Regions from separate parts of the Flectobacillus rivi genome, predicted to be linked through region 2. Evidence: riboswitches for the same ligand, from Rfam matches in the RefSeq annotation. Region 2 holds a riboswitch; the other holds the start of a gene.
The links. A riboswitch is a leader RNA that binds a small molecule or an ion and turns the genes downstream of it on or off. The one in region 2 is predicted to bind S-adenosylmethionine.
Positions count from the first base shown of each region.

Region 1 (5,561 bases), on a different contig from region 2:
AGCTTTATCGCCAAGGTTTTCAAAGAAATTTGTCGAACGAAACTTGATACCGTATTTGGTTCTGTCTACCACAATTTTAGCTTGTGCTGTAACTTTATTTTTTTCCACCTTAATCACCGCAGGAAACTTAACTTCATTAGTAATTCCTTTGATGGTTAATTTGCCCGTAACTTCATAGTTTTCACCACCTTTAGGAGTTACAGAAGAGGTAACAAATTTGGCTTTAGGGAACTTATCTGTACCAAAAAAGTCTTCGGCTTTGAGGTGCCCTACCAGTTTGGCATTGCCATCCTTATCTGTAATATCGGTTACAGTAAGCGAGGCAATATCAACTTCAAATGCACCACTTTTGAATTTACTATTGGATACCACCAACGAACCCGTACTCAAGGGGATATTACCTGTGTGTGAACCCGTTACTTTTTTGCCAGTCCAAACCAAATGACTTGCTTGACTGTCTACTGTATACGTAGCATCAGCGCCTTTAGTTTTGCCATCGTTAGCAGATACGCCCAGTGTGAGAGCTATCAATGCTGTGCATAGGAAAGATACTTTTTTTACCATTGTTCGTGTAATTTAATGTTTGAATATTAGCGTTATTTTAATGACAACTCAGCACTTGGAACAGGCTCATTAATCAATTTATCGAGGTCTTTATTCCATTTTTTGGCATACTTTTTAAAATACTTGCCTGTTACCTCACCTGTATAACCCGTATAGATTTGCTTGACTTTACCATCTCTTCCTATAATAATAGTGGTAGGAAAGGCAATCATTTTGTTAAGAGCTTCGAATTTTTCTGATGCTACCTTTTTATCTGCAATACCACCAAACAGGATATCATATTGAATATCATACTTGTCACGAAGTTTGCCCAAAGTATATTTGGCATATTCTAGGTCATCTTTTTGTTCAAATCCTACGGCAACTGCCTCAACTCCACGGTCTTTATTGGCCTTGTACCAAGGTGATAAAAATTGTGTTTGATCGGTACAGTTAGGACACCAAGTACCAATGATTTCAACAATGACCACTTTGCCTTTGTATTTTTCATCGCTCAATGAAACTAGTTTTCCATTTAGGTCAGGAAGTTTGAAATCTAATTTTTCATACCCTGGTTTTAAATAGGTAAGAGCATAAGGATCAGGCAATTCTGCTTTGCTATCTTTTACGCCTTCAAATTTTACATTGTTGTAAATACCAAGACCCACTTCTCCAGAGATACTTTTGTCGGGGTTGATTTTGCCTCGAATCAGCCACGGACTAGGCCCTGAAAATCCTGTTAGCGTAAACTCGTCCCCTTGAACAATACCTTCTAGCTCACGAGTATCGCCAGTAACTTTTAGGAAAACGCCTTTCAATTTATTTCCCTTTTGTTCAAAAATAGCCACTTGGTCTGCTACAGGCTCTTTACTACTGATTTTAATAGCCCATTTGCCTGAAAGATTATGATTGGCTTTTTGTTCTTTACTTGGTTCTACAAAGCGATAGGTTTTGCCGTATTCGGCTGTAAAAGGTAGGAAGTTTCCTCTAAAGTTGGGTACCAAACTTTTATAAACCCCAGACAATGAACCATCTTCATGAATTTTGGCTACCAATGCTGCATCATAGGTATTCATTTTAATAAAAACTGAATCCTCTGAGAGTTGCTTGACATGGAAGTCATCTCGACGACTTCCATTTAGGAGGGTGAAAGTTGCATGCTCTGCATCTTTTCCTTTTACTTCAAAATTAAAAGGAACTTGAACCTCGTTTACTTTGAAAGTTCCACGCCATGAACCTTCTTTGATGAATTTGCTTTGTGCATTCGCTGCCAATGTAGTAATCGACAAGCAAGCAATAGAGAGTAGTTTTTTAGTTGTTTTCATAAGTGATTTATTAATCTATAAAATATATAGATTAAGTATATTAATTGATTATATAATTTTGTTTCAGTTGTTGAACCAGACAGGAATACCTATTGCACAAATGTGTAACGTATTTTAGGTCGATTCAAAAATGGTTCTTTACTTAAGTTTTAAAAATGGAATTGTTTGGCCCAAATTCTTTCTCCAAAACTATAATAGTTTTGGAAAACAGAATTTATAATCTTGTGACATTCGGCCAAAGATTTATCTTTAGAATTAGGTTGGGGCACCTTATTGGTGGTTAACAGGTTGCCAGAAGATCATAGAGCCTAACCTCTCTCTTCATTCTTTATAAATCTTTTAATCTATTTATTCGATAGGACAAATGTATTTATAAATAGAATTACTTCCAAATAATTTATAAAAAATTAAAATAAATCTTTTGTTTTGAGAACCCAAAACATAATTAAACGCGTGAAGGTGATTACATTTTCAAATATTTAGAATTTTGTTGACCAAAAGATAGTAAAATATATAATAGCTTGATTTACAGAACACATTTTATAGAAATTAGAGGAAGTAACGCGATCATTGAGCTATCTAATTCATCAAATTAAAATATTATTCTATAAAACATATATAGTCTATAGTTTTTATAGAATAATATTTTATATATTTGCCATACAATACTTCTTTGAGGAAATAGACTAGAAAATTATAGTTAAACATATTATTCTGATCTTTATTTCTCTTGAACAGTTTGGTAATGACTAATAGTAAATTAGGGATAAGTATCACAGTCCAGACATAGAATATCAATTTTATGTCATGTTGAACTCTTTCGATTTATTATTAATCTACTTAATCTATATTTTAAATATTTATTTATGTCTGATTTAACCAAAAACAAAGCACAAACAGCCTTAGGCGATGTAGCTGCAAGGCAGCTCGCCATTGCTACCCGTACGGCTCCTCAGCTTTCTACTATTTCGCCTCGTTGGCTGACTCGTTTACTCAACTGGACTCCTGTAGAGTCGGGTGTTTATCGCCTCAATAAGGTAAAAGATGCTACTAGCGTAGAAGTAGATTGTTCGGCAAGAGATGAGCGCATTCTTCCTCATACGTTTGTAGATTATGTCGAAAACCCTAGAGAATACAATCTTAGTGCTGTTAATACGGTATTGGATGTACACACAAGGGTATCTGATTTGTACAGTAAACCATATAATCAGATTTCGGAGCAACTCCGCTTGACGATAGAAACAATTAAAGAGCGTCAAGAAAGTGAGCTAATCAATAATAAAGAATACGGTTTGCTTAATAATGTAGCTCCTTCTCAAATCATCAAAACACGTAAGGGTGCACCAACACCTGACGACTTGGATGAACTTTTGACAAAAGTTTGGAAAGAACCTGGTTTTTTCTTGTTACACCCATTGACTATTGCAGCCTTTGGTCGTGAGTGTACTCGTCGTGGTGTTCCACCTCCAACAGTATCACTTTTTGGTTCGCAGTTTATCACTTGGAGAGGTATTCCATTGATTCCATCTGACAAAGTGCCTATTGAAAATGGAAAATCAAAAATCTTATTGCTTCGTACAGGCGAGAGTCGTCAAGGTGTAGTTGGGCTTTATCAACCGGGCCTACCAGGCGAACAGTCTCCTGGCTTATCAGTAAGATTTATGGGAATCAATGACAAAGCGATTGCCTCTTATTTGATTTCACTGTATTGTTCTCTAGCCATTTTGGTTGATGATGCTATAGCTGTATTAGAGGACGTAGAAATAGGAAACTACCATGAGTATAAATACTAATCCAGAAGGGTTACCTGATGTGAGATTCTTGGAAGAACTTGCCAACAAGTTCTTCCAAGAGGTTCCTAATACCGAATCTCCTATCAGCGCAGTACCCGAACAATGGCCCAATTCGGCTCCGATTCATAACACATTACCTGACACACGACCTGAAGGTGTACCACCTTTGGGAAGTATAAATAATGTTAATGCCATAGATTTGAGCCGTCAACAATCTCATTCTCAAGGAAATTACAATCATTACGCGGGCGAACCGCACGTTCCTTCGTCTTTGGCGGGTAAAGGCATTTCACCTTCTGCTTATGCACAAGGTAATGAAGTAAACATCGCAGATCCACAAACAAGCTTGCCTGACCCACATTTTGCGGGGCAAGGTCGAGTGCCTCAGTCTGTGGCAGGAAGTGGTATATCACCTTCTTTGCAGTCAAATACCTCATCGTTGCAATTACCTCATTCGGATACTTATCAATCCTTGCCAGAGATTCACTCATTGGAACGTAATCCAGTTGGTTTGGTGCCACAGTTACCGTTTCAGGTTTCGACAACACCAGAGCAGGCATATTATTTTTTAGAAAATGACTGGCAAACAGGCTTTGCAAAAGTCATTGCTCAAGAAAAGAAAAACCATCCAATTGCAAGTGGTATCAAGTCGTCTTTTGATGTAAACTGGATAAAAAAAGATTTTCCAATTTTACAAGAAAAGGTAAATGGTCGTCCTTTGATTTGGTTAGATAATGCCGCAACCACTCAAAAGCCACGACAGGTTATTGATAGAATTAGCTATTTTTATGAGCACGAAAATTCGAATATCCATCGTGCTGCGCACGAACTGGCTGCACGTGCGACTGATGCCTACGAAGCTGCTAGAGAAAAAGTAAGAGCGTTTATCAATGCCCGTTCGACTAACGAGGTAGTATTTGTGCGTGGCGCAACAGAGGCAATCAATTTGGTGGCTAAAAGTTGGGGAGAGCAAAACCTCAAGGAAGGCGACGAAATTGTGGTTAGTAATCTCGAACACCATGCTAATATAGTACCTTGGCAACAACTAGCAGCCAAAAAAGGTGTTAAACTTCGTGTGATTCCTGTTGACGACGATGGCCAAATTATTTTGGATGAATATGCTAAACTACTCAACAACAGAACCAAGCTTGTTACTTTTACCCAAGTGTCTAATGCGCTAGGAACGGTAACGCCAGCTAAGCAAATCATTGATTTGGCGCATCAAGTTGGTGCTAAAACCTTGTTGGATGGTGCTCAATCAGTATCACACTTAAAGGTTGACTTACAGTACCTTAATGCTGACTTTTTTGTTTTCTCAGGACATAAAGTATTTGGACCAACAGGTATTGGTGTCTTGTATGGCAAAGAAGATTTGCTCAATCAGATTCAACCATGGCAAGGTGGGGGTAATATGATTAAAGATGTTACCTTCGAACACACACAGTTTCATCCTGCACCCAACCGTTTTGAGGCAGGTACAGGCAATATTGCCGATGCTGTAGGCCTAGGTGCTGCCATTGATTATGTAAACTTTTTGGGTATTGACAATATTCATCATTACGAACATCAATTGTTGGTGTACGCTACTAGTTTGTTGAAAGACATTCCGGGTCTACGCTTGGTTGGTACAGCTCCTGATAAGGCCAGTGTATTGTCATTTACTTTAAAAGGATTTACTAATGACGAAGTGGGGCAAGCCCTAAACAAAAATGGCATTGCTGTACGAACAGGACATCATTGTGCTCAGCCTATTCTGAGACGTTTTGGTTTAGAGAGTACCGTTCGTCCTTCGTTGGCTTTTTATAATACTTGTCAAGATATTGACACTTTGGTAGAATCCATTTTGAAAATCCAATCTGGTAAAAATTAACCTTTATTTGGCCTGCTACAAACCGTAAGC
Region 1 is NZ_JASHIE010000023.1:56,386-61,946, forward strand. Features, by position in the region: gene QM481_RS24045 (YceI family protein) at 1-564, opposite strand, end outside; gene QM481_RS24050 (peroxiredoxin family protein) at 597-1,868, opposite strand; SAM riboswitch class I at 2,109-2,205, opposite strand; gene QM481_RS24055 (family 2A encapsulin nanocompartment shell protein) at 2,735-3,661, shown strand; gene QM481_RS24060 (family 2A encapsulin nanocompartment cargo protein cysteine desulfurase) at 3,645-5,531, shown strand.
Region 1: it holds a riboswitch for S-adenosylmethionine, as region 2 does, so the genes downstream of both, QM481_RS24050 (peroxiredoxin family protein) here and QM481_RS15040 (hypothetical protein) in region 2, are expected to answer to the same signal.

Region 2 (5,561 bases):
GCGCAAAGGCGCTCGAAACTTCGCAAATCAAACGACAAGATGCGATGTTTGAAGTGGGTAAAATCTTTAAGTTGAGTTTAAATGAGCCTAAGAAATCCATTTCGACCTTCAAACAACTACTTTCCGAATACCCAAATTCAATTCATGAACCAGAGGCACTGTACTTTTTGTATTTATTACACGAAAATAATCCAACAGAAAAAGCAGGCTACAGAAAATCACTCTTTGATAAATTTGGCGATTCGTATTTTGCAAGAATGTTAAGTCGTGAAAATATTGTAGAATTGAGTTCAGACAAAGAAACAGAGGCTCAAAAACTTTACACCGAAGCATACCAATACTATCAACAAGGTAATTTCGCAGATGCTTTGTCATTTGTGGATACGGCCTTGAAAGAGTATCCCAATAGTCATACAGAGGATAAATTGGCATTTTTGAAAGCGTTGTTATTAGCTAAAACTCAAAATTTTGATGGTTATGTAAAAGCATTGAACAACTTTATTAAAGACTATCCTAAAAGCCAATTGTTAGGTCTAGTAAAAGAGAATTTAGCGGCTGCGAAGAATGCTAAGCCATAGTTTTAACTTTTGGCAAAAGAATATTATTGATCTGTCGATTTTTAGAAAGTATAGACGAAACAATTATTTTTTTTACTTTTGCCAAAACGTTATCACCATTGCGATTGACGATTTATTATGCAAACAAGACATTTATCCTACATATTAATAACTGCTCTAGGGGCAGTTTTTTTTATCCCATTTATTGGTAGCTCCCATTTATTTGACTGGGACGAAATCAATTTTGCCGAGTCAGCAAGAGAAATGATTTTGACAGGAAATTATGCTACTGTGCAAATTAATTATATGCCATTTTGGGAAAAACCTCCTTTGTTTTTCTGGATGCAGGTCTTAGCCATGAAAGCATTTAATGTTTTCGACCCTAATTCTGGATTTGCTCCTGAATTTGGTGCTCGCTTCCCAAATGCTATCATTGGTATCATTACCCTTTTGGTTTTTTATCGAATCGGACGAAAACTCTATAATGAAAAGTTTGGTTTGTTGTGGGCTTTGGGATATTTGGGCTCATTTACGCCACATTTATATTTTAAATCAGGTATTATTGACCCTACTTTCAACCTATTTATCTTTTTGGGCGTTTGGTATTTCTCACAAAGTGTTTCTACAAATCAAAATACATCTAAACGCCAGACTTGCGGCTTACTTTCGGGGCTATTTGTAGGCTTGGCGATTCTAACCAAAGGACCTGTCGGTGGTTTATTATGGGGACTTACGGTATTTACTTTTTGGGGAGTCAATGGTTTTAGTGCTAGTTTCTTAAAAGATGCGATTAAACCATTTTTCTCGGCTATTGCTATTGCCTTTTTGGTGGCTTGTATTTGGTTTGGACTATCTATCTATCAAAATGGATGGGGTTTATTTGTAGAGTTTATTCAGTATCAAATTCGCTTATTGACCACAGGTGATGCTGGACATGAACAGCCATTCTATTATCATTTTGTGGTAGTATTAGTAGGCTGTTTTCCTATTTCAGTGTTGGCGATTCGTGCATTGGGAACCTCAGGGTCGGGTAATTCTCAAGGAGAATATTTTAGAAAATGGATGATTTATTTGTTTTGGGTAGTCATGATTTTATTCACGATTGTGAAGACCAAGATTGTTCATTATTCATCAATGGCATGGTTTCCTGTGTCGTATTTGGCGGCGTACCATGTCAACAACTTACTATCAGGAAATTGGAAGTGGTCAAAATTCACGGGTTTTGGTCTGTTCTTTATTGGTTTGGTGATGGCCATTGCTCTTACAGCAGTACCATTAGTAGGTCAGTATGCAGCTCAATTGATTCCATACATCAAAGATGATTTTGCCGTAGCAAATCTCAGTGCAAAGATTACTTGGGGTGGATGGGAGCAATACATGGGCTTGGCTTATATTGTGTCGGTAATAGTCATGGTAAGTATGCGCAATATTCGAGGTTTGTATATCGCCACGGCTTTATGTTTGTTTGGTTATTCGGCGGTAGTGGTAAGTAAAATCGAAGGGTATTCTCAACGTGCTGCGATAAGTTTTTATGAGTCTTTGAAAGGTAAAGATGTATATGTAGAGCCGATAGGATTCAAGTCGTATGCACAATTGTTCTATTTCCAAAAGCAACCTCAGAAACCTAAAACAGAGGCTTACTTATTGAATGAACCTCATTTAGACAAACCTGCGTATTTTGTGATGAAAATTACAGCAGATAGTGCCATGAAAGCACACCCTAATCTACGATTGATCAAAGAGGAAAACGGATTTTTGTTTTACGAAAGAAAATAAAATGGAAAAGCTGGCAGTGATGCCAGCTTTTTTGGTAAAGAAAAATATATGTAGTCAGGTAGTAAACAATTTTTTCGAAGCCATTGCTAGCTTGTAACTTTTTATTCAAAACTCATTAATCATGAGCAACTAATGTTCTCGGACGGTCTTCAAGAGCTTTGAAGAATGAATACATTGGATTGACATCCAATTTAATAAATTTCTGCCAAATTTTAATGGCTTTCGTAATCAATTCATTTTCTATTAAGAAGCCATCATGGCCATATAACGAGTCCAAAGCCTGAAATGTAGCGCCAGGAATATGTTTAGCCAAAAATTCTTGCTCATTAATAGGAAATAGTGCATCTGATTTAATACCCATCACTAAGGTTTTGGCTTTGACTTGCGAAAGCGCATTGATAACCCCACCTCTTCCACGACCCACATCTTGCGAGTCCATTACTTGTGATAAGACATAGTACGAAAAAGCATTGAATCGTTGGGCTAGTTTTTCCCCTTGATAACGCTGATAGGTCACCGCACGATAGGTTTTGTCCAGACCTTCCTCACGACGAGCTTGGGTTACACCATAAGTTTCGTAGTTACGATATGAAATCAAAGCTGTTGCACGAGCGGCTTTCATGCCATTAATACCAGCCAGAGGGTGGCTTTCTGTCCAAGTAGGGTCTACTTCAATAGACATTCTTTGAGACTCGTTGAAGGCAATTCCCCAAGGAGAATGTTGGGCATTAGTCGCAATCAAAATCAAATTTTCGATAAGCTCAGGTTGAGAAATCGCCCATTCCACAGCCTGCTGACCACCCAAAGAACCACCAACACAAGTTTTGATTTTTGAAATACCCAAATGCTCTCTCAATAAATCAAATGAGTTGACTATATCACGTATCGTAATGGTTGGGAAAGTATGAAAATATGGCTCGCCAGTTACGGGATTAATCGAAAGTGGACCTGTACTTCCATAATGTGACCCCAGTACATTTACACAAATAATAAAGTATTGTTCAGGGTCAAACAATTTGCCTTTGCCGACCAAACCTTGCCACCAATCTGCTACATCTTGGCTACCTGTAAAAGCATGGCATACCCATATCACGTTCGAACAGTCGGTATTGAGCTGTCCAAGCGCTTGATAAGCTAATTCAACTTCTGGCAAAACTCCTCCTGCTTCGAGTTTGAAAGGAGCATGATGTTTAAAAATTGACGTATTTAACACGAATTGAGATGCTGTTTTTGATAATAATAACGAATCAAGAAGAAAACATTTCGTTGGAAGTTATTGAAAATGATACGAGCTATTGTTTTTAACTTAGAAATGAAAGAAACAACTCATCGCACCCAACTTCTTTAGTTCTCCATCAGTTTGGCTGAAATCTCCTCAAAAGACTCCTCATATTCCCAATACATCAAACGACCAAATGCCCCTGTAACTAAAATATATTTTTCGCTCAGAGATTGAATACGGTCGACTGCTACAATTTTTAAACTTGCTTTTTCTACCTCGACACTTTCGATGATTTCTCGATTGTGCTCGTCATAACCATGGACAACTAGATAGCTGCCTACGGTAATTGGAATAAATTTTTTCATGGATGCGTACAGACATATAGCCACAATGAATTGTGACAGTGAAACGATACATCGTAAACCTGACGAATACTGAACAGCAGAATGTAAAAATGTAGCTGGATTAGTTTCGTAATTGGTTTATATTTCCCAATAATGATGAATTTATTGGGTAGGAATTAGCACCTTGCCTTTACGAATCAGTAGGTTGCCAGAAGTTCATAGAGCCTATTCTCTCCCTTCTTCTTTATAAATCAACTACTACCTTTTGTGAAGAGTAATTGACTTGATGTTGCAAATATAATAGCTAGAATCTCGAAAATGCAAACGTTTCTTAAAGAGTTTATCATTTTGAGAATTGGCTCTCGGTTAAAAGCACTATTTGTGGCACCTCAAACACTACCAGTCATCAAGAAATCGTTGTAATTTCGCTTTTCTTTTTTTAAATCGCTAGTTCGAACCATTTTACCGTTCTAAATCAAACCAATTGCAATGAAAAACAATTTAACCTATTGCTTTATTACTTTATTAAGCCTGCTGTGTTTTACAAACGCCTCACATGCACAAGAGCAACCTGTTTATGAAAAACTTCGTGCTACTTTAACTAAATACCGCTATTCGTATCCTCAAGAAAAAGTGTATCTCCATTTGGATAAACCATATTACATGGCTGGTGAAACTATGTGGCTAAAAGGCTATTTGTTCGATGCTTCGTCTAATGGTGTTGACTCGGTGAGTCGAGTACTGTATGTAGATTTGGTACAGCCTGCTACAGGTAAAGTGATAGTTCACAAAGTTCTCAAAGCTTTGGCCGTTTCGGTGGGTGATATTCAATTGCCAGATACTCTTGCAAACGACCTTTATCGCATAAGAGCCTACACCAATTATATGCGAAACTTTTCAGAATCTCTATTTTTTGAAAAAGATGTGCGAGTATGGCAAAATACTAATATGTCTTCTATGAATGAGAATAAAGCTCAGGCTCTCAATGAGGTAGCTTCTATTAGCTTTTTCCCAGAAGGCGGATATCTGGTTGAAAACCTAGAAAGTAGATTAGCCTTCAAAGTGGTGAATAAATTAGGGAAAGGCGTTGAAACCTCTGGTTTCGTTTTGGCTAATGATAAAGACACTGTGGGGGTGTTTAGCACAGCTCATTTAGGACATGGGGTGTTCAATTTTCATCCTGAAGCTAATAATATATATGCAGCTTACGTAAAAAAATCAGATGGTAGCTATATCAAGCAAGAGTTACCCCAACCTCAAAAAAGTGGCTACATCATGAGTGTAGACAATGTGACGTATAAGGATAAAATCCGACTTTATATTCAAAACTCTAGTCCTAAATCTGCTGGACAAGGAAAAGAACTTCCTATCATTGTGCAACAACGGGGAGAAGTTTGTATGATTGCAAAAGGTTCAGAATCAAGTAAAAGTTTTGTTGCAAATATTCCCAAAAATCAAATTCCTGATGATGGGGTAGTGCAAATTACTTTATTTTCGCCCGAAGGATTACCCATTTGTGAAAGATTGATATTTGTTGAGCATGGTAATAGAACATTACAAGTGAATGTTTCTTCGAATAAAACAGAGTATAAAAGTCGCGAGGAAGTAGATTTGAATATCGAAGTAAAAGACGCCGAAGGTAAACCTGTTCAAGGGACTTTT
Region 2 is NZ_JASHIE010000010.1:166,136-171,696, forward strand. Features, by position in the region: gene porW (type IX secretion system periplasmic lipoprotein PorW/SprE) at 1-578, shown strand, start outside; gene QM481_RS15030 (ArnT family glycosyltransferase) at 696-2,333, shown strand; gene QM481_RS15035 (homoserine O-acetyltransferase family protein) at 2,449-3,546, opposite strand; gene QM481_RS15040 (hypothetical protein) at 3,678-3,920, opposite strand; SAM riboswitch class I at 4,035-4,152, opposite strand; gene QM481_RS15045 (TonB-dependent receptor plug domain-containing protein) at 4,389-5,561, shown strand, end outside.